Rubrivivax gelatinosus IL144: one gene and its partner. The protein of the gene in region 1 interacts with the protein of each later gene in a pairwise test. Links are inferred from orthologs where the notes say so. Each region holds a gene or a part of one and is shown on either strand. Other genes may lie near its edges.

Region 1 (10,255 bases):
GCGCACGCTGCATGGACTGCGGCACGCCGTTCTGCAACAACGGCTGTCCGGTCAACAACGTCATCCCGGACTGGAACGATCTGGTCTACCGCGGCGACTGGAAGAACGCGATCGCGGTGCTGCACTCGACGAACAACTTCCCCGAGTTCACCGGCCGCATCTGCCCGGCGCCCTGCGAGGCGGCGTGCACGCTCAACGTCAACGGCGACGCCGTCGGCATCAAGAGCCTGGAGCATGCGATCGTCGACCGCGCCTGGGCCGAAGGCTGGATCCAGCCGCAGCCGCCCAAGGCCAAGACCGGCAAGAAGGTCGCGGTCGTCGGCTCCGGCCCGGCCGGGCTGGCCGCGGCGCAGCAGCTCGCGCGTGCCGGCCACGAGGTGACGGTGTTCGAGAAGAACCACCGCGTCGGCGGTCTGCTGCGCTACGGCATCCCCGACTTCAAGTTCGAGAAGTCGCACATCGACCGCCGCGTCGAGCAGATGAAGGCCGAAGGTGTGGTCTTCCGCACCGGCGTGCTCGTCGGCGCGCTGCCCAAGGGCAGCAAGGTCACGAACGACGCCAAGGAGACGGTGTCGGCCGAGCAGCTGCAGGCCGAGTTCGACGCCGTCGTGCTGGCCGGCGGTGCCGAGCAGTCGCGCGACCTGCCGGTGCCGGGGCGCGACCTCGACGGCGTGCACTTCGCGATGGAGTTCCTGCCGCAGCAGAACAAGGTCGTCGCCGGCGACAAGGTCAAGGGCCAGATCCGGGCCGACGGCAAGCACGTCATCGTCATCGGCGGTGGCGACACCGGCAGCGACTGCGTCGGCACCAGCAACCGCCACGGCGCGGCCAGCGTCACGCAGTTCGAGCTGATGCCGATGCCGCCCGAGCAGGAAGACCGGCCGATGACCTGGCCGTACTGGCCGACCAAGCTGCGCACCAGCTCCAGCCACGAGGAAGGCTGCGTGCGCGAGTTCGCGATCGCGACCAAGGAGTTCGTCGGCGCCAAGGGCAAGCTCACCGGCCTGAAGACGGTGAACGTGCAGTGGCAGGGCGGCAAGATGGTCGAGGTGCCGGGCAGCGAGCGCGAATGGAAGGCCGATCTGGTTCTGCTGGCGATGGGCTTCACCAATCCCGTGGCCAGCGTGCTGGAAGCTTTCGGCGTCGCCAAGGACGCACGCGGCAACGCCGCGGCGACGACCGAGGCCGCCGGCGGCTACCGCACCAGCGTGGCCAAGGTCTTCGCCGCCGGCGACATGCGCCGCGGCCAGTCGCTCGTCGTCTGGGCGATCCGCGAAGGCCGCCAGTGCGCGCGCGCCGTCGACGAGTTCCTGACCGGCTCGTCGCTGCTGCCGCGCTGAACCGGCGCGCGTACTTCGCGCCGGCGTGTCGCCGTTCACAAGGCTTTACCGGGGGTTGAATTCGGGGGAACCCGCAGCCTCCGGAGCCTCGTGCGAAAATTACCGACCCACGATTCGTTAGGTCGGGGCCGCGAGGCCACGACAGGCCCCGCTTGAAGTCCGACACGCTCATCGAGATCGACCACGTCACGTTCGGCTACGACGCCGCACGGACGATCCTGCGCGGCGTCTCGATGACTTTCCGCCGCGGCCAGGTCACGGCCATTCTGGGCGGCTCCGGTTGCGGCAAGACGACATTGCTGCGACTGATCGGCGGCGTCTACCCGCCGAACCAGGGCCGCGTCGTTTTCGACGGCGAACTCGTCGACACGCGCGACAAGGAGCTGCTGTACCGCGTGCGCCGCCGGCTCGGCATGCTGTTCCAGTTCGGCGCGCTGTTCACCGACCTGACGGTGTTCGAGAACGTCGCCTTCCCGCTGCGCGAGCACACCGAGCTGCCCGAGTCGATGATCCGCGACATCGTGCTGATGAAGCTCAACGCCGTCGGCCTGCGCGGCGCGGCCTCGCTGCGCATCTCGCAGGTCTCCGGCGGCATGGCGCGGCGCATCGCGCTGGCGCGGGCTATCTCGCTGGACCCCGAGCTGATCATGTACGACGAGCCCTTCGCCGGGCTGGACCCGATCTCGATGGGCGTCACCGCCAACCTGATCCGCAAGCTCAACGACGCCACCGGCTCGACCTCGCTCGTCGTCTCGCACGACGTGCAGGAGTGTTTCCAGATCGTCGACTACGCCTACCTGATGGCGCCCGGCGGCCGCCTGGTCGCCCAGGGCACGCCGGCCGAACTCTCGCGCTCGGACGACCCCGAGGTGCGCCAGTTCATCCGCGGCGAGCCCGACGGCCCGGTCAAGTTCCACTACCCGGCGCCGCCGCTGGCGCAGGACCTGGGGATCCCGACATGACGGCCGCGCTGCAGTTCATCGGCCGTGTCACGCTCGAATGGCTTCGGGCGCTCGGCCACGCCGCCTACTTCTTCGCCGACCTGCTGCGCCACTCGCCGGCGGCGCTGCGCCGCTTCTCGCTCGTCGTCGCGCAGATCCACGCCATCGGCAACCGCTCGCTGGTCATCATCCTGGCCTCGGGCATGGCGGTGGGTTTCGTGCTCGCGCTGCAGATGTACTACGCGCTGGTGACCTACGGCGCTGCCGAGAGCCTGGGGCTGGTGGTCAACCTGTCGCTGGTGCGCGAGCTCGGCCCGGTGGTCGCCGCGCTGCTCTTCGCCGGCCGCGCCGGCACCTCGCTGACCGCCGAGATCGGCCTGATGAAGGCGGGCGAGCAGCTTGCCGCTATGGAGCTGATGGCGATCGACCCGCGCAGCCGCGTGCTCGCGCCGCGATTCCTGGGCGGCGTCATCTCGATGCCCCTGCTGGCCGCCCTGTTTTCGGCGATCGGCATTCTGGGGGCGTGGGTGGTCGCGGTGTTGCTGATCGGCGTCGACGCCGGCAACTTCTGGTCGATCATGCAATCCAGCGTCGACGTCTGGCGCGACGTCGGCAACGGCATCGTCAAGAGCTTCGTCTTCGGCGTCATCTGCACGTCGGTGGCGCTGTACCAGGGTTACGAGACGCAAGCCACGCCCGAAGGCGTGGCCCACGCGACGACACGCACCGTCGTCATCGCATCGCTGTCTGTGCTGGCAACGGACTTCCTGTTGACCGCGCTGATGTTCTCGACGCCGTGATCCGGCGCCGCTGAGGAAAAGAATGGGAAAGAAGGGTATCGAGACGCTCGTCGGGTTGTTCGTCCTGCTGGGCCTGTGCGGGTTCGTGTTCCTGGCGCTGAAGGCGGCCAACCTGGGCAGCTTCAGCAGCCACGGCACCACCTACTCGCTGACGGCGCGCTTCGACAACATCGGCGGGCTGAAGGTGCGTGCGCCGGTGCGCAGCGCCGGCGTCGTTGTCGGCCGCGTCAAGGCGATTTCGCTGGACCCCAAGACCTTCCAGGGCGTGGTCGAGCTCGACGTCGACCAGCGCTTCCAGTTCCCCAAGGACTCGTCGGCCAAGATCCTGACCTCCGGCCTGCTGGGTGACCAGTACATCGGCCTGGAGCCCGGCGGCGACGATCAGAACCTGAAGTCCGGTGACGTCGTCGCCCAGACCCAGTCGGCCGTGGTGCTGGAGAACCTGATCGGCCAGTTCATGACCGGCAAGGCCGCCGACGCCGGCAACGGCGCCGCGGGGACGGCACCGTGAAGCGCCTGTCCGTCGCGCTGGCCGTCGCCGCGCTCGCCGCGGGTTGTGCCACGACACCGGCGCCGTCCGCCGATGGCGCCTCGGCGCCGGTGCAGGCCGCGTCGCCGGTCGACCCGTGGGAGAACTGGAACCGCAAGGTCTTCGCGTTCAACGACAAGGTCGACGATGCCGTCGTGCGTCCGGTCGCGCAGGCGTACCGCGACAACGTGCCCGAGCTGGTGCGCACCGGCGTCGGCAACGTGCTGCGCAACATCTACGACGTCTGGTCGACGGTCAACCAGTTCCTCCAGGGCAAGCCCAAGGAAGGCCTGGAGATGGGCGCGCGGGTCGTCACCAACACGACGATCGGCCTGTTCGGCCTCGTCGACTGGGGCACCCAGGTCGGCCTGACGCGCAAGACCGAGGACTTCGGCCAGACGCTGGGCGTCTGGGGCTTCGGCCCGGGGCCCTACGTCGTGCTGCCTTTCCTCGGCCCGTCGACGCTGCGCGACACGATCGCGCTGCCGGCCGACCGGCTGTACTCGCCGTCGTCGCTGCCGGAAACCGACGCCGGCCAGTATTCGGTGCTCGCGCTGGAACTGTTGAACGCCCGCAGCGATCTGTTGGACACCACCAAGCTGCTCGACCAGGTCGCGCTCGACCGCTACTCCTTCGTGCGCGACGCCTATCTGTCGCGGCGGCTTGACCAGGTCTGGGACGGCGCTCCGCCGCTCCAGGACTACGACGACGGCGACGACGGGGCCGCGCCGGCGCAGTGAACCGCCGTCGCGGTTCGTGCGTTGAAGCGGCATCGCCTCATGGCGCCGTCGCAACCGAAAGGCAAACGATGTTCAAGAAGTTCCTCTCCGGCCTGGCCCTGCTGGGCTTCCTCGTCGCCGGCGCCCACGCCGAGCCGGGCGCGCCCGACGCGTTCGTGCGCACGATCTCCAACGACGTCATCAACACCGCCAAGACCGACAAGGCGATCCAGTCCGGCGACATCAACGCCGTCGTCGCGCTGGTCGACAAGAAGGTGATGCCTGCGGTGGCCTTCGAGGTCGTCACGCGTTCGGCGGTCGGCCCGCAGTGGCGCAGTGCCACACCCGACCAGCGCGCCAAGCTGCAGGCCGAGTTCAAGACGCTGCTGGTGAAGGTCTACGCCGGCGCGCTGACGCAGCTGAAGGACCAGACCGTCGAGATCACCAAGACCCAGCCGGTGCCCGGCGGCACCCAGGTCGTCGTGCAGTCCGAGGTGCGCGGCAAGGGCGAGCCGATCAAGCTCGACTACCGCCTCGACCAGCAGCAAGGCGCCTGGAAGATCATCGACGTCAACGTCGGCGGCATCTGGCTGGTGCAGAGCTACCGCTCGCAGTTCGCCCAGGAGATCAGCGCCGGCGGCATCGACGGCCTGATCGCCAAGCTGGTGGAGCGCAACAAGGCGCCCGCGCAGCCGGCCAAGAAGGGCTGAGATGAAGCTGCCCGCGACCGCCACGCTGGCCCAGGCCAACGAGCTGCTGCGTCAGCTCGGTGAGGACACCGAAGTCGTCGACGCCAGCGAACTCGCCGATTTCGACAGCTCGGCGGTCGCGCTGCTGCTCGAAGCCCGCCGCCGCGCCGCGGCCCGCGGGCGCACGCTGCGCATCGACGGCGCCCAGGCCCAGCTCGTCGAGCTGGCGCGCCTGTATGGCGTCGACGAGCTGCTGGGCCTGCCGGCCGCCGAAGCGGCCTGAGCCGGCTCAGCCGTCGGCGTCCTCGGCCAGCCGCTGGCCGTCGGAATAACGCCGGTTGCGCAGGTTCTTCTTGATCTCCGAGAGCGTCGGCCGCAGCGCGGCCGAGCCCAGGCGCAGCGCGACGCCGGTGGCCAGGATGTCGACGATCGTCAGGTGCAGCAGCCGCGAGACCATCGGGCTGTAGCGGTCGGCGTCTTCCGGATGGTCGGCGGCCAGCAGGATGTGGCCCGGCGAGCCCAGCGCCAGCGTCGCCAGCGGCGAGCCGCTGGCGGTGATGACGATCACCGTCGCGCCCTTGCGGCGCGCGATCTCGGCGACGTCCAGGATGTCGCGGCTGCGCCCCGAGTTGCTGATGACGACGGCGCAATCGCCTTCGGAGAGCATGGTCGCGCTCATCACCTGCACGTGGCCGTCGCTGATGGCCATCGAGTTGACGCCCAGGCGGAAGAACTTGTGCTGCGCGTCCAGCGCCACGATGCCGGAGTTGCCGACACCGTAGAACTCGATGCGCCGGCTGTGGCGGCCGGCTTCGGTGAGCGCGCCGATCGCGTCCTCGATCGCCTGGCTGGCGGCGGCGTTGCGGTAGCGCAGCAGCGCGGCGACGGCGTTGTCGACGACCTTGATGACCAGGTCGCCGGCCTTGTCGTCCTCCTCGACGGCGCGGTGCACGAAGGGTACGCCTTCGTTGACGCTGCCGGCGAGCTTGATCTTGAAGTCCGCCAGGCCGTCGTAGCCGACGCTGCGGCAAAAGCGCACGACGGTGGGCTTGCTGACGCGGGCGCGCTCGGCGAGTTCGCCGACCGGCAGGCTGGCGAAGCCGCGTGCGTCGGCCAGCAGCAGGCGTGCGACGCGCTGCTCGGCCGGCGGCAGGGCGGGGATCGAGGCCCGGATGCGTTCGAGCATCGGGCTCATCTCGGCGACCGGCTCCCGGACGGGGCGCGGTGTGGTGCTCGGAAAGTGGTTCATTGCTCTTCTGCCCAGGCGCAGCTGTCGCGCGCGACGAGCGCGCTGGCGGCTGCCGGGCCCCAGCTGCCGGCCGCGTAGGGGCGCGGCCCGGTCGGGTCGTTGTCCCAGGCGTCCAGCACCGGTTCGACCCAGCGCCAGGCCTGTTCCTGTTCGTCGCTGCGCACGAACAGGTTCAGCCGCCCGGCGATCGCGTCGAGCAGCAGGCGCTCGTAGGCGCCCACCCGCTCGCTCGGGAAAGCCTTGTCGAAGTCCAGGTCCAGCGACACCGGCGACAACACCTCGTTGGTGCTGCCGCCGGTCGCGGCCAGCAGGTGCAGCTCCAGCCCGTCCTCGGGCTGCAGCTTGATGACCAGGCGGTTGGCGCGCCGCGTGCCCGGGAAGATCGGGTGCGGCACCTCGCGGAAGTTGACGACGATGTGCGCGTCCTGCTCGGCCAGGCGCTTGCCGGTGCGCAGGTAGAAGGGCACGCCAGCCCAGCGCCAGTTCTGGATCTCGGTGCGCAGCGCGACGAAGGTCTCGCAGCGGCTGCCGGCCGGCACCTTGACCTCGTCGAGGTAGCCCGGCACCGCCTGGCCCTCGACGCTGCCGGCGCGGTACTGGCCGCGCACGACATCGCGCGCCACGGTCTCGGGCGTGAACGGGCGCAGCGAACGCAGCACCTTCAGCTTCTCGTCGCGGATCGCGTCGGCCGCGCTCGACGACGGCGGCTCCATCGCGATCATCGTCAGCAGCTGCAGCGCGTGGTTCTGGATCATGTCGCGCAGCGCGCCGGTGCGGTCGTAGTAGTCGCCGCGCGTGCCCACACCCAGCGACTCGGCCAGCGTGATCTGGATGTTGGCGATCCACTCGCGCCGCCACAGCGGCTCGAACAAGGCGTTGCCGAAGCGCAGCGCCATCAGGTTCTGCACCGCGGGCTTGCCGAGGTAGTGGTCGATGCGCAGCGCCTGGCGCTCGTCGAAGACCGAACGCACGACGCGGTTGATCTGCTGTGCGCTCGCCAGGTCGTGGCCCAGCGGCTTCTCCAGCACGATGCGCACGTGCGGGCCGACGATGCCGGCGGCGCCCAGCTGTTCGCAGATCACCGGGAACAGGTAGGGGCTGGTCGCCAGGTACATCAGCGCCGTGTCGGCGCCGCGTTCGGCCAGCCAGGCCTTGAGGCCGGCGTAGTCCTCGGGCTTGGACAGATCCATGCGCCGGTAGTGCAGCAGCTGCGCGAACTCGTCGAACTCGGCGTCGTTCGGGCGCTTGCTGCTCTCGACGGCGGCGAAACGCTCGCGCACGAAGGCGCGGTACTCGTCGTCGCTGCGTTCGTCGCGCGCGACGGCGAGGATGCGGCCGCCCTCGGGCAGCTTGTGGTGGCGCCAGGCCTGGAACAGCGCCGGCAGCAGCTTGCGCCAGGTCAGGTCGCCGGTGCCACCGAAAAAGACGAGGTCGAAGGACATGTCGGGGCGTGCATGTAACTAAGTTTCTTCCCGATCATGCTCCGCGGTTTCAGGCCGGTCAACCGCGGGGCGATCCGGACCCGCCGCGTGGCGGCCGGAGGCCCGCCGGCTAGTACGGTACCTCGTAGCGCAGTTCGCGCCAGCGCAGCACCGCCGAACGCGGGCCGATTCGCTCCAGTGTCACGCCGGGTGCGGCGGCATCGCCTTCGTGCAGCAGCTGGCCGCCGACGAGCAGCATGCGTGCGGCCGGCTGGTCGGAATAGATCGCGCCGCCGATCGTCAGCTGCGGCAGGCTGCGGCGCTGTTCGGCCGAAAGCTGGTCGATGGGGATCACGCGGTCGGCGCCCGGTGCCGTGGCGGCGACGCGGGCCGGGGCGACGACCGGGGCGGGCGCGGGCGGAGCCACTCGGCGCGGCGCCTCGGTCGTGGCGGCGGGCGGCGGCACGATGCGCGGCGGGCCGACCCGCGGCACCGCCTCGGCGCTCGCCGGCGCTGCCACCGGCGGCGTGTCGAGCCGGGCCGTGGGCGGCGCGGCCGGGGTCGCGGCCGGCACGGGCGCCGCCTGGGCCACGGTGGCGGCCGGTGCCGCCGGTGCAGCGGGGCGCTGCGTGCCCCACCAGGCGCCGGCGCCGATGGCGGCGAGGGCTGCCGCGCCGCCGGCCGCGATCCAGGGCCCGCGGCGCGGCGCGGGCGTCGCGGCGGCCGGGGCCGGCGCGGCGGGCTGGGAGTGCAGGCCGGGCACGGCGCCGCGCTCGCGTTCGGCGTCGGCCCGGCGCAGGGCGTCGAGGATGTAGGACATGGTCTCAGCGGGTCAGCGCGAGCCGCGGCGCGGTGTCGCCGTCGGGCCGCAGGATCTGCATCAGCGTCAGCGGGCCGGCGCGGCCGTCGGGCTGCAGCCCGTGCGCGACCTGGAAGGCGACGATGCGCGGTGCCAGCGCGCCGCGGCCGGGCAGGCGTTCGTCCAGCCAGGCCGCGAGCGTCGCCGCGCCGCCGGGCGCGCCCCAGCCGGGCGGCGGCCGCCACAGCGTCGCGAACTCGCCGCGCCACAGCGTGGCCAGCGTCGCCAGTTCGACGCTCGCTTCGCCGCCTTCGGCGAAGGCCAGCGTCGCGTGCTCGGCCGACAGGCCGGTCAGCAGCACGACGCCGCTGCGGCCGTCGCTGCCGTGCAGCGTCAGCAGGCCCGGACGGCCGAGGTCGCGCACCTGGGCCAGGCCGGTCTTCGTGCGCCAGCAGGCCAGGCCGCTGGCGGCCAGCGCGCTGCACGGTTCGCCGGCCCCGGGCTCGGCTTTCCAGCGTTTGGCGAGCGAGCGCACGCCGTCGGCCTCGCGCGCCGCGGCGCGCGCCAGCAGCGCCTCGGCGTCGAGTTCGTCGGCCACCGGGGCCGGCGCAGCCGATGCCGCGGCGACCGGCACCGAGGCGTTTGCCGAGGCCGCCGCTGGCGCCGGGGCCGCGTGCACGGCCGGGGCCACCGGCGCCGCGGCGACGCCGCCACGCCCGGCCTGCCAGGCCAGCGCGCCGACGGCCAGCGCCGCGAAGCCCAGCACGGCCGCCACGGCCGGCGCCCGCGACGGCGTCGGGGACGGCGGCACGGTGCCGAAGACCTCGTGCGCCGCACGTTCGACGACGGCGCGCCCGACACGCCGCTGCCCCTGCGCGTAGCCGCCGAGCAGCGCCCGGTCGGCGAGCAGGTTGATGCGCCGCGGCACGCCGCCGCACAGCCGGTGCAGCGCCGCCAGCGCCTCGTCGTCGAAAGGCGGCTCGCCGCTCAGCCCGGCCACCGCCAGGCGGTGGCGCACGTAGGCCGCGGTCTCGGCGGCGTCCAGCGCCGGCAGGTGGTAGCGCGCGATGACACGCTGGGCGAGCTGCTCCAGGTCGGGCCGCGCCAGCATCGTGCGCAGCTCGGGCTGGCCGATCAGCACGATCTGCAGCAGCTTGCGCTCGTCGGTCTCGAGGTTGGTCAGCAGGCGCAGCTGCTCCAGCACTTCGGGCGCCAGCGCCTGGGCCTCGTCGATGACCAGCACCGCGTGGCGGCCGGCGGCGTGCGCGGCCAGCAGGAAACGGTTCAGCGCGTCGACATAGGCCTTCACCGTCGCCGCGCCGGCCGGCACCTCGAGGCGGAACTCGTCGCAGACGGTCTGCAGCAGCTCCAGCGCGTCGAGCTTGGGGTTGAAGACGTAGGCCACGTCGCAGTGCGCCGGCACCTGCTCCAGGAAGCAGCGGCAGACGGTGGTCTTGCCGGCGCCGATCTCGCCGGTCAGCAGCACGAAGCCGCCGCCGCCGGACAGGCCGTAGAGCAGATGCGCCAGCGCCTCGCGGTGCGCTTCGCTCATGTAGAGGAAACGCGGGTCGGGGGCGATCGAGAAGGGCTCGCGCTGCAGGCCGTAGAAGCTCGCGTACATCGGGTTCCGGATCGGTCGTGGGGCGTGGCGGCGCGACGGGGGGCGCGAAGACGCCTAGCATAGCGAGGCCCGGCAACGCTCCATTTCGTATCCGTGTCACACGGTTGCGGGGGCGCAGGCGGTGCAATCCAGACTCTACGCCGATCC
Region 2 (10,287 bases), 3.7 Mb from region 1 along the record:
GACAAGCTGAAGAAGCACCCGAGCATCGCGCCGATGCTCGAAGGCGGCGAGATGAAGGAATACGCCGCGCACCTCATCCCTGAAGGCGGGCTGCGCGCCGTGCCGCAGCTCTACGGCAACGGCTGGCTCATCGTCGGCGACTCGGCCGGCTTCGTGAACGCCGTGCACCGCGAAGGCTCCAACCTGGCGATGACCAGCGGCCGCCTGGCCGGCGAGACGGTCGCCGCGGCCAAGGCCGCCGGCAAGGCGATGAACGCGGCCACGCTCGCGGCCTACAAGGCGGCGCTGGACGCCAGCTTCGTCATGAAGGACCTGAAGAAGTACAAGCACCTGCCCGAGGTGCTGGAGCGCAGCCCGCACTTCTTCGACACCTACCCCGCGCTGGTCAACCGCGCCGCCAAGACCTATTTCACGGTCGACGGCGTCGACAAGTCGACCAAGCAGCGCGAGATCCTGGGCAGCTTCAAGGCCGCCCGCCGCGTCACCGGGCTGTTCGGCGACGCGTTCAAGCTGTGGAGGGCGATGCGATGAGCGCGACGGTCGTCAACGTCGAGGAGAAGCTGTTCCAGAACCGGTACAAGGTCGACCACGGCCGGCCGCACATCCGGATCAAGAAGCCCGAGGTCTGCGCCAACACCTGCCAGTCGCAGGCCTGCACCTACGTCTGCCCGGCCAGCTGCTACAAGGCCGAAGGCAACGGCACGGTGACGCTGATCACCGACGGCTGCCTGGAATGTGGCAGCTGCCGCGTGATCTGCACCGAGCACGCCAACGTCGAGTGGGACTGGCCGCGTGGCGGCTACGGCATCCTCTTCAAATTTGGATGATTTCGCCCCCGGCCGCCTGGCGGCCGCCCCCCGAGGGGGCACCGGCCCCGACCGGGGGACCCGGATCGGGCCCGGCCCGCGCCGGCGACGCCGCTCCCCTGGTCGCCTGCGGCGACCTGTCCCCGAAGGGGTGGGTGCGCCGACGGTGACAGCAGAAAGACCCATGGCATGAACGACGTCGAGAAATTCCTCGCCCACGCCGTCGCGCTGGAGCGCGACGCGGCCCGGCGCTACGAAGACCTGGCGGCTTCGATGGGCACCGACGGCAACGCCGAGTTGCGTGCCTTCTTCGCCCGCATGGCGCACTTCTCGCGCCTGCACCTGGCCGAGGCGCAGGCGCGCGCGGGCTGGCGCACGCTGCCCGAGCTGGCCGCCGACGAGTTCGAGTGGCCCGACGGCATCCCGCCGGAAACCGCCGACTGGGCCGGCGTCGACCCGATGATGGCCCCCGCCGACGCGCTGGCCCTGGCGCTGGACAGCGAGCGCCGCGGCCACGCCTTCTACGCGGCGATCGCGGCGATCAGCCCCGACCCCGAGGTGCGCGCACTGGCCGGCGAGTTCGCCGCCGAAGAAGCGCAGCACGTCGCCGAACTCGAGAAGCTCGCCGCTGCCGCCGCGCGCTGAGCCCCGCCCGCGCACGAGCCGCGGGCCATTTGCGTTGCATCAAGCGGCCGACGGCATCCCTCGCCTGTCGGCGCGATTCGGCGTGCTTCTTGCACTGGCATGCTCGACCGGCGGCGGCATGGCGGGCAATGCCCGACAACGATGCGCCGGGCGCCCCGAGGTGGCCCGCCGCACCGCCTCGCCCCGCCCGTCAGACGCAGGAGGTGCGTGATGTCGAGTCGCACGGCGCTGAGCGAGCGCTATCAGGTTCAGCTCAGCACGGTTTACGAGGTGTGCCGCGTGCTGGGCGCGTCGCTGGATATCGCGCGCACCTTCCGCGTGGCGCTGAACACGCTGGCCTCGCAGCTGGGCCTGCAGCGGGCGATGGTCGTGATGCCGGCCGAAGACGGCGGCAACCTGCTGCGCATCCACAGCTGGGTGGGCCTGGACCGCGAGCAGGCCGCGCGCGGCCACTGGCGCAGCGGCGAAGGCGTCATCGGCCGCGTCTACGCCAGCGGCATGGCCGCCGTCGTGCCCGACGTGCAGGAGTCGCCCGAGTTCCTGGACCGCACCGGCGCCTTCGGCGCGCGCGGCGACCGGCCGCTGGCCTTCGTCGTCGTGCCGATGAAGACCGAACGCGCCACCGTCGGCGTGCTCGCCGCGCAGCGTGTGATGGACGACGGCGCCCGGCTCACCGACGACCAGCGCCTGCTGACGATGGTCGCGACCCTGCTGGCGCAGTCGGCGGCGCTGCATGTCGCCGTCGCCGAAGAACATTCGCGCCTGCTGCAGGAGACGACGCGGCTGCAGAAGGCGCTGGCACGCGAGCCTCGCGGCCGGCTGGCGATCGACAACGTGATCGGCGAGTCGCGCGCGATGCAGCAGGTGTTCACCGAGGTGCACCAGGCCGCGCCCTCGCGCGCCACGGTGCTGCTGCGCGGCGAGAGCGGCACCGGCAAGGAGGCGATCGCACGCGCGATCCACTTCCTGTCGCCGCGCAAGGACGCGCCCTTCATCAAGGTCAACTGCGCGGCGCTGACCGAGTCGCTGCTGGAAAGCGAGCTCTTCGGCCACGAACGCGGCGCCTTCACCGGCGCCGTCGGCGAACGCAAGGGCCGCTTCGAGCTGGCCCACGGCGGCACGCTGTTCCTCGACGAGATCGGCGACATCTCGCCGGGCTTCCAGGCCAAGCTGCTGCGCGTGCTGCAGGAGCGCGAGTTCGAGCGTGTCGGCGGCAGCAAGGCGGTGAAGGTCGACGTGCGCCTGATCTGCGCCACCAACCGCGACCTCGAGAAGATGGTCCAGCGCGGCGAGTACCGCGCCGACCTGTACTACCGCATCAACGTCGTCTCGATCTTCCTGCCGCCGCTGCGCGAACGCCGCAGCGACATCCCGCCGCTGGTCAACCACTTCATCGAGCGCTTCAACCAGGAGAACCGGCGCCAGCTGAAGGTCACGCCCGAGGCGATGAAGGTGCTGACGAGCTGCTACTGGCCGGGCAACGTGCGCGAGCTGGAGAACTGCATCGAGCGCACCGCGACCATGGTCCAGGGCGACCTGATCCGCGACCTGGCCTTCCCCTGCCGCAACAACCGCTGCCTGACGCAGACGCTGCACTTCCTGGACAAGGCCGACGCGGTGGCCGCCGCGGCCGCCGGCAACGGTTTCAACGGCCACGTGCTGGCGCCGACCAACGGCCATGCCGCGCCGCCGGCCGCCGCCGACGGCGGCTGGTCGGTGCCCGCGCCGGCGCCGGCACCGCCGCTGGGCGATCTGGACGCCGGCGCGCCGGCGCCGGCCGCCGACGGCGTCACGCGCATCGGCCCGACGCAGCAGCTGCCGCCGCCGGTCTCGCGTCTGGCCGGCACCGCGCCCGACGGCGAACGCGAACGCCTGATCTGGGCGATGGAGCAGTGCGGCTGGGTCCAGGCCAAGGCCGCACGGCTGCTGCGCATCACGCCGCGCCAGCTCGGCTACGCGCTGCAGAAGCACCGCATCGAGGTGCGCAAGCTCTGACCCCGCCGCCGCGCCCGCGCGGCGCGGCGACATCCGCAGCCCGCCCGCCACGGCCTGTGGGGGAATGGATTTCCCGCCTCTTGAAGCGCCGGAACCGGCCCCTATAATCAGTCTGCTAGCACTCGCCACGGGTGAGTGCTAACGACCGAGGCAGATTCGCTGCCCCCCGGTTGCCGCATGTCAGCGAGCGCTGCCTGCGCGGCGCTCCAGTGCCATAACGTGACTCCCAAGGAGATGTGAATGAAGCTTCGTCCGCTGCACGATCGCGTGATCGTCAAGCGTCTCGAAAACGAGACCAAGACCGCCTCCGGCATCGTCATCCCCGACAACGCCGCCGAAAAGCCCGATCAGGGTGAAGTCCTGGCGGTCGGCCCGGGCAAGCGCAACGACAAGGGCGACTTCGTCGTGCTGAACGTCAAGGTCGGCGACCGCGTTCTGTTCGGCAAGTACAGCGGCCAGACCGTCAAGGTCGACGGCGACGAGCTGCTGGTGATGCGCGAAGAAGACCTCTTCGCCGTCGTCGAGAAGTAATCCCCCTCCCCCCAGAATTCGAAGAGGTAGCACATGGCTGCTAAAGACGTGGTTTTCGGCGCCGACGCGCGCCACCGCATGGTCGAAGGCGTGAACGTTCTCGCCAACGCCGTCAAGGTCACCCTGGGCCCCAAGGGCCGCAACGTGGTGCTCGAGCGCTCGTTCGGCGCCCCCACCGTCACCAAGGACGGTGTCTCGGTCGCCAAGGAGATCGAGCTCAAGGACAAGCTCCAGAACATGGGCGCGCAGATGGTCAAGGAAGTCGCTTCCAAGACCAGCGACAACGCCGGTGACGGCACCACGACCGCGACCGTGCTGGCGCAGTCGATCGTGCGCGAAGGCATGAAGTTCGTCGCCGCGGGCATGAACCCGATGGACCTCAAGCGCGGCATCGACAAGGCCGTCGCCGCCCTGACGGAAGAGCTGAAGAAGGCCAGCAAGCCGACGACGACCAGCAAGGAAATCGGCCAGGTCGGCGCGATCTCCGCCAACAGCGACGAGTCGATCGGCAAGATCATCGCCGACGCGATGGACAAGGTCGGCAAGGAAGGCGTCATCACCGTCGAAGACGGCAAGAGCCTGAACAACGAACTCGACGTCGTCGAGGGCATGCAGTTCGACCGCGGCTACCTGTCGCCGTACTTCATCAACAACCCGGAAAAGCAGGTCGCGGTGCTCGAGAGCCCGTTCGTCCTGCTGTTCGACAAGAAGATCAGCAACATCCGTGACCTGCTCCCGATCCTCGAGCAAGTCGCCAAGGCGGGCCGCCCGCTGCTGATCATCGCCGAGGAAGTCGAAGGCGAAGCGCTGGCCACCCTGGTGGTCAACACCATCCGCGGCATCCTGAAGGTCGTCGCCGTGAAGGCCCCGGGCTTCGGTGACCGCCGCAAGGCCATGCTCGAAGACATCGCCATCCTGACGGGCGGCAAGGTCATCGCCGAGGAAGTCGGCCTGACGCTCGAGAAGGCCACGCTGGCCGACCTGGGCCAAGCCAAGCGCGTCGAAGTCGCCAAGGAAAACACCACGATCATCGACGGCGCCGGCAAGGCCGCCGACATCGAGGCGCGCGTCAAGCAGATCCGCGTCCAGATCGAGGAAGCGACCTCCGACTACGACCGCGAGAAGCTGCAAGAGCGCGTGGCCAAGCTGGCCGGCGGCGTGGCCGTCATCAAGGTCGGTGCCGCCACCGAAGTCGAGATGAAGGAAAAGAAGGCCCGTGTCGAAGACGCGCTGCACGCCACCCGTGCCGCCGTCGAAGAAGGCATCGTGGCCGGTGGCGGTGTCGCGCTGCTGCGCGCCCGCGCCGCCGTGGCCGGTGGCCTGAAGGGCGACAACCACGACCAGGACGCCGGCATCAAGATCGTGCTGCGCGCCGTCGAACAGCCGCTGCGCGAGATCGTCGCCAACGCCGGTGGCGAGCCCAGCGTCGTGATCAACAAGGTCCTCGAAGGCGCCGGCAACTTCGGCTACAACGCCGCCAACGACACCTACGGCGACATGATCGAGATGGGCATCCTGGATCCGACCAAGGTGACCCGTACCGCGCTGCAGAACGCCGCCTCCGTCGCCAGCCTGATGCTGACGACCGAGTGCATGGTCGCCGAGGCGCCGAAGGAAGAAGCCCCGATGCCCGCCGGCGGCGGCATGGGCGGCATGGGCGGCATGGGCATGGACATGTAATTCGGCGGCGCGGCGCCTCAGGGCGCCGCCTGCCGGACGGCTGCGCACGGGCTTCGGCCCGTGTGCACCTGCCCGCCAAACCCCAGCCCGTCTCCGCAAGGAGACGGGTTTTTTTCATTTCTGACCGGAATCCGGCCGCTTACCGGGCTTATTGCACACCCGACGCCGGCCGATAATCGCGAAGCGATGTCGTTTCTCAAACCGCCAGCCGAGCTCCAGCAGTTCATCGACGATGAACTGCTGCGCATGCCGCTGGTCGTCGACCAGACGCTGGACGGCGCGATCGACCGCATGCGCCAGAGCCTGCCGACGCTGGCGCCGCAGCCGCGCGCGTCGACGGCCGACGTGCTGCAGGCGCTGGGCAACAACCGCGAGCACCTGACCGACTACTACCTGCGCTCGCTGAAGCGCCAGCTCGCCGATCGCGCGCAGGCCAACACCGGCGCGCCGGCCCTGCCGTCGACGCTGTCGCTGGTCGACGAGGACTCGGTGGCGATCGACGTCGAGCTGTCGCACGTCATCGAGCTGATCCGCAGCACCGCCGAGTACGAGCTGCGCGAGCTGCAGACCTTCACCGCGGCGCTGGTCGGCGATATGGATCTCGCGCACGACCACAACCCTTTCGGGCCGGCGCAGCACGCGCGGGCGCTGTGGGCGGCGGCGCAGGCGCTGCCGCTGTCGCGCGGCCATCAGCTGCTGTTCATGCGCAATGCCGCGCCGGCGCTGGCGGCCGCGCTGCGCCGCGCCTATGCCGCCTCGTCGTCGCGGCTGGAGAGCCTGGGCGTCACGCCGGCGGCCTACCGCACGATGATCCTGCCCTCGGGCGCGCGGCGCTCGCGCCGGCCCGAGATCAGCCTGGGCGCCGGCCTGGACCTGGTGCGCTCGGCGGTCGCGCCGGGCAACGAACTCGGTTTCGACGGCCCGGCGCTGGAACTCGAACCGGCCCTCGCCGCCCCGCCGGGCAGCCAGGACACGCCGGCGGGCGAACGCCGCGCCGTCGAGCTGCTGACCGGCCTCTTCGACGCGATGCTCGCCGACCGGCGGCTGGCGCAGGACATCGCGCTGATGCTGTCGCGCCTGCAGTCGGTCGCCACGCGGCTGGTGCTGCGCGAGCCGCGGGCGCTGGAGGACGAGACCCACGCGATGTGGCGCTTCGTCGACGCGCTGGCCCATCTGGGCGACGTGCTGCCGCCTCAGGGCAACCCGGAACGCACGCAGACGCTGCGCTTCGCGCAAGGCCTGGTCGAGCACCTGGCGGCCGAGCCGGCGCCGGCCGCACCGCTGTTCGACTGGGCGGCCGAGCGCCTGCAGCACCAGGCCCAGCACCGCTTCGCGCGCCGCTGCACCGACGCGGCGGCACAGATCGCCGAGCTGCAGCGCCTGGAGGAGCGGCTGTGCTCCTCGGCAGCGCCGCCGTCGACGATGGGCGGCGCGCTCGACATCGCGCAGCTCGACACCGTGCCGGCCGACCTGATGCCGGCCGACGGGCCCGGCGAACCGCGCGACGCCCTGGCCTGGCTGCAGGCGCGGCGCCCCGCCGACTGGGTGCACGTCTTCCTGCAGGGCCGCTGGGTCAAGGCGCAGGTGCTGTGGCCGGGCGAACTCGGCGAGCTGTGGCTGCTCGGCGACGCCGAGAGCCCCGAGACCTGGGCCGTGCGCCGGCGCGCGCTGCTGACGCTGCGCACCGAAGGCCTGCTCGCGACGCTGAAGCCGCGTTCGCTGGTGCGCTCCGCCGCCAAGCGCGTGATGCGGCGGTCCTTCCAGCTTTAAGCGGCCGCCGGCGCGATCCAGCCGCGCAGCGTCGCGGCCACGTCTTCCAGCCCGCGGCGCGACAGCGCCGAGAACAGCGCGACGCCGATCTCGGCGTTCTCCGTGGCGACCTCGCCCAGCACCTGCTGGGCGCCGGCCAGCGCCGCGTCGGCCTCGCGGCGGTTGAGCTTGTCGCACTTGGTCAGCACGGCCAGCAGCCGCACCTCGCCGGTGGCCACACGCGGCGCGATCAGCGCGAGCAGGCGACGGTCCAGGTCGGTGAAGCCCAGGCGCGAGTCGATCATCAGCACCACGCCGTGCAGCGCGCGCCGCAGTTCGAGGTACTGCGCCATCACCTCCTGCCAGCGCAGCTTGGCGCGGCGGTCCACGGCGGCGTAGCCGTAGCCCGGCAGGTCGGCGAACAGCGCGTCGGGCGCGTCCTTCGGGCCGACCTCGAAGAGGTTGATGTGCTGCGTGCGGCCCGGCGTGCGCGACGCGAACGCCAGGCGCCGCTGCTGCGCCAGCGTGTTGATCGCGGTGGACTTGCCGGCGTTGCTGCGGCCGACGAAGGCGATTTCCGGCAATTCGCTCTGCGGGAGCTGGTCCATCCGGCTCGCCGTCGTGAGGAATCGCGCGGTGTGCGCCCAGGCCAGAGCACTCTTTTCAGCGTCGCTTGGCACATCTCGAAAGGTAGACGTCATGGGCCATTGTAAAATCCTGCGGTTTGACACCCGAACACCTGCCGACCGAGGCCCCCGCCGCATGAAGTTCGCCGTCGCCCTGACCCTCGCCGCGCTCGCCGCCGGCCCCGCCTTCGCCCAGGAAGCGAAGCCCGCCAAGCCGGACCTGGCCAAGGGCCAGATCACGGCCGCCACCTGCCAGGCCTGCCACACGGCCGACGGGTCGCGTGGTGTGCCGACCTACCCGATCCTGCAAGGCCAGCACGCGGCCTACATCGTCAAGCAGCTCACCGAGTTCAAGGCCGGCAAGCGCATGAACCCCATCATGATGGGCATGGCCGCGCCGCTGAGCCCGGAAGACATGGTCAACGTCGCCGCGTTCTTCGCGTCGAAGGCGCCGGTCAAGGGCGAGTCGACCTCCAAGGAGACGCTGGCCCTGGGCCAATCGATCTTCCGCGGCGGCATCGCCTCGAAGAAGGTCCCGGCCTGCGCCGGCTGCCACAGCCCGAACGGCGCCGGCATCCCCGCGCAGTACCCGCGCCTGGGTGGCCAGCACGTCGAATACACGACGACGCAGCTGAACACCTTCCGCTCGGGCGAACGCGCCAACAGCATCCAGATGACGGCCATCGCCGCCAAGCTGAGCGACGCCGAGATCAAGGCCGTGGCCGACTACATCGCCGGCCTGCACTGATCGCACACAGCGCATGCTCGACGGGCCGGCTCATGCCGGCCCGTTTTGTTTGGGGCGCCGCCATGCCCCACGGCGCACCTGTGATCTGCGCGCCCGGCCGACGCGCGGCGGCGCTTTGCGCTACCTTGCGCTGTCGTCTTCCACCGAGCCCTCAATGCTGTACCTGAAGGACCGCGGCCACGTTCACCCGCTGGCCAGCGAGATCACCCCGCGCGAAGTCTGGCGCCAGCGCCGAACGCTGATCCAGGGCCTGGCCGCGGGCGCGGCGACAGCAGCGATGCCGGCGCTGGCCGCCACCACGCGACCCGGCAAACGCGACGCGCTGCCCGGCGCGCGCAGCGCGGTGCCGGGCGCGGCGACGATGGAAGCGCCGACGGCCTACGCCGACGTCACCAGCTACAACAACTTCTACGAGTTCGGCACCGACAAGGCCGACCCCGCGCAGCGCGCGCAGGGGCTGCAGACCCGGCCCTGGACCGTCGTCGTCGACGGCCTGGTGAAGAAACCCGGCCGCTGGGACCTGGACGCGCTGCTGAAGCTCGCGCCGATGGAAGAACGCGTCTACCGCCTGCGCTGCGTCGAAGGCTGGTCGATGGTCATCCCCTGGGTCGGCTACTCGCTGTCCGAGCTGATCCGCCGCGTCGAGCCGCTGGGCAGCGCGCGCTACGTGCAGTTCGAGACTCTGGGCGACGCCAAGCAGATGCCCGGGCTGCGCTCGAACATCATCCCCTGGCCTTACGTCGAAGGGCTGCGGATGGACGAGGCGATGCACCCGCTCGCGCTGCTTGCCTTCGGCCTCTACGGCGAGGTTCTGCCGCCGCAGAACGGCGCGCCGCTGCGCCTGGTGGTGCCCTGGAAGTACGGCTTCAAGTCGGCCAAGAGCCTGGTCGCGATCCGCTTCGTCGAGCAGCAGCCGCGCAGCGCCTGGCAGCGCACCGCGCCTCAGGAGTACGGCTTCTACGCCAACGTCAACCCGACGGTCGACCACCCGCGCTGGAGCCAGGCCACCGAGCGCCGCATCGGCGACGGCCTGTTCGCCAAGCGCCGGCCGACGCAGATGTTCAACGGCTACGAGCCGCAGGTCGGCCAGCTCTACGCCGGGCTGGACCTGAAAACGAACTACTGAGCCCGTGGCCTCGGTCAACAAGCTGCTGGCCACGCCGGCGGCCAAGCCGATCGTCTTCGTGCTCGCGCTGCTGCCGGCGGCTTGGCTGGTCTGGGGCGCCGTCGCCAACACGCTGGGCGCCAACCCGGCCGAGGCGCTGATCCGCGCCACCGGCGACTGGACGCTGCGTTTCCTGTGCCTGACGCTGGCCGTGACGCCGCTGCGCCAGATGACCGGCTGGCACGCGCTGGCGCGGCTGCGGCGCATGCTGGGCCTGTTCACCTTCTTCTACGGCGTCGTGCACTTCCTGTGCTTCGCCTGGCTGGACATGGGCTTCGACGTCGACGCCATCGTGCACGACATCGCCAAGCGCCCGTTCATCCTCGTCGGCACCGCAGCGCT

Evidence for each region.
Region 2: the proteins of RGE_RS04065 (region 1) and groL interact in binary tests that used the Escherichia coli proteins (3 or more experiments, as listed by UniProt). The link is inferred for Rubrivivax gelatinosus IL144 from one-to-one orthologs.

What each region holds. Positions count from the first base shown.
Region 1 is NC_017075.1:865,635-875,889, forward strand. What follows is about bases 565-3,397. They hold RGE_RS04065 (ABC transporter ATP-binding protein), read left to right. Parts: upstream 565-1,492; coding sequence 1,493-2,302; downstream 2,303-3,397. Other genes in these bases: RGE_RS04060 (glutamate synthase subunit beta), read left to right, coding at 565-1,340; mlaE (lipid asymmetry maintenance ABC transporter permease subunit MlaE), read left to right, coding at 2,299-3,081; mlaD (outer membrane lipid asymmetry maintenance protein MlaD), read left to right, coding at 3,104-3,397. Outside these bases: more of RGE_RS04060, read left to right, coding at 1-564; more of mlaD, read left to right, coding at 3,398-3,592; RGE_RS04080 (MlaA family lipoprotein), read left to right, coding at 3,589-4,350; RGE_RS04085 (MlaC/ttg2D family ABC transporter substrate-binding protein), read left to right, coding at 4,419-5,039; RGE_RS04090 (STAS domain-containing protein), read left to right, coding at 5,041-5,301; RGE_RS04095 (MurR/RpiR family transcriptional regulator), read right to left, coding at 5,308-6,204; zwf (glucose-6-phosphate dehydrogenase), read right to left, coding at 6,264-7,709; RGE_RS04105 (general secretion pathway protein GspB), read right to left, coding at 7,819-8,508; RGE_RS04110 (ExeA family protein), read right to left, coding at 8,513-10,108. UniProt on the Escherichia coli protein: Part of the ABC transporter complex MlaFEDB, which is involved in a phospholipid transport pathway that maintains lipid asymmetry in the outer membrane by retrograde trafficking of phospholipids from the outer membrane to the inner membrane.
Region 2 is NC_017075.1:4,612,002-4,622,288, forward strand. Bases 3,469-6,333 are described here. They hold groL (chaperonin GroEL), read left to right. Parts: upstream 3,469-4,010; coding sequence 4,011-5,657; downstream 5,658-6,333. Other genes in these bases: groES (co-chaperone GroES), read left to right, coding at 3,687-3,977; RGE_RS21060 (DUF1631 family protein), read left to right, coding at 5,844-6,333. Outside these bases: RGE_RS21030 (FAD-dependent monooxygenase), read left to right, coding at 1-531; RGE_RS21035 (ferredoxin family protein), read left to right, coding at 528-827; RGE_RS21040 (ferritin-like domain-containing protein), read left to right, coding at 996-1,451; nif-specific transcriptional activator NifA, read left to right, coding at 1,662-3,446; more of RGE_RS21060, read left to right, coding at 6,334-7,427; yihA (ribosome biogenesis GTP-binding protein YihA/YsxC), read right to left, coding at 7,424-8,107; RGE_RS21070 (c-type cytochrome), read left to right, coding at 8,169-8,780; protein-methionine-sulfoxide reductase catalytic subunit MsrP, read left to right, coding at 8,935-9,906; RGE_RS21080 (protein-methionine-sulfoxide reductase heme-binding subunit MsrQ), read left to right, coding at 9,911-10,287.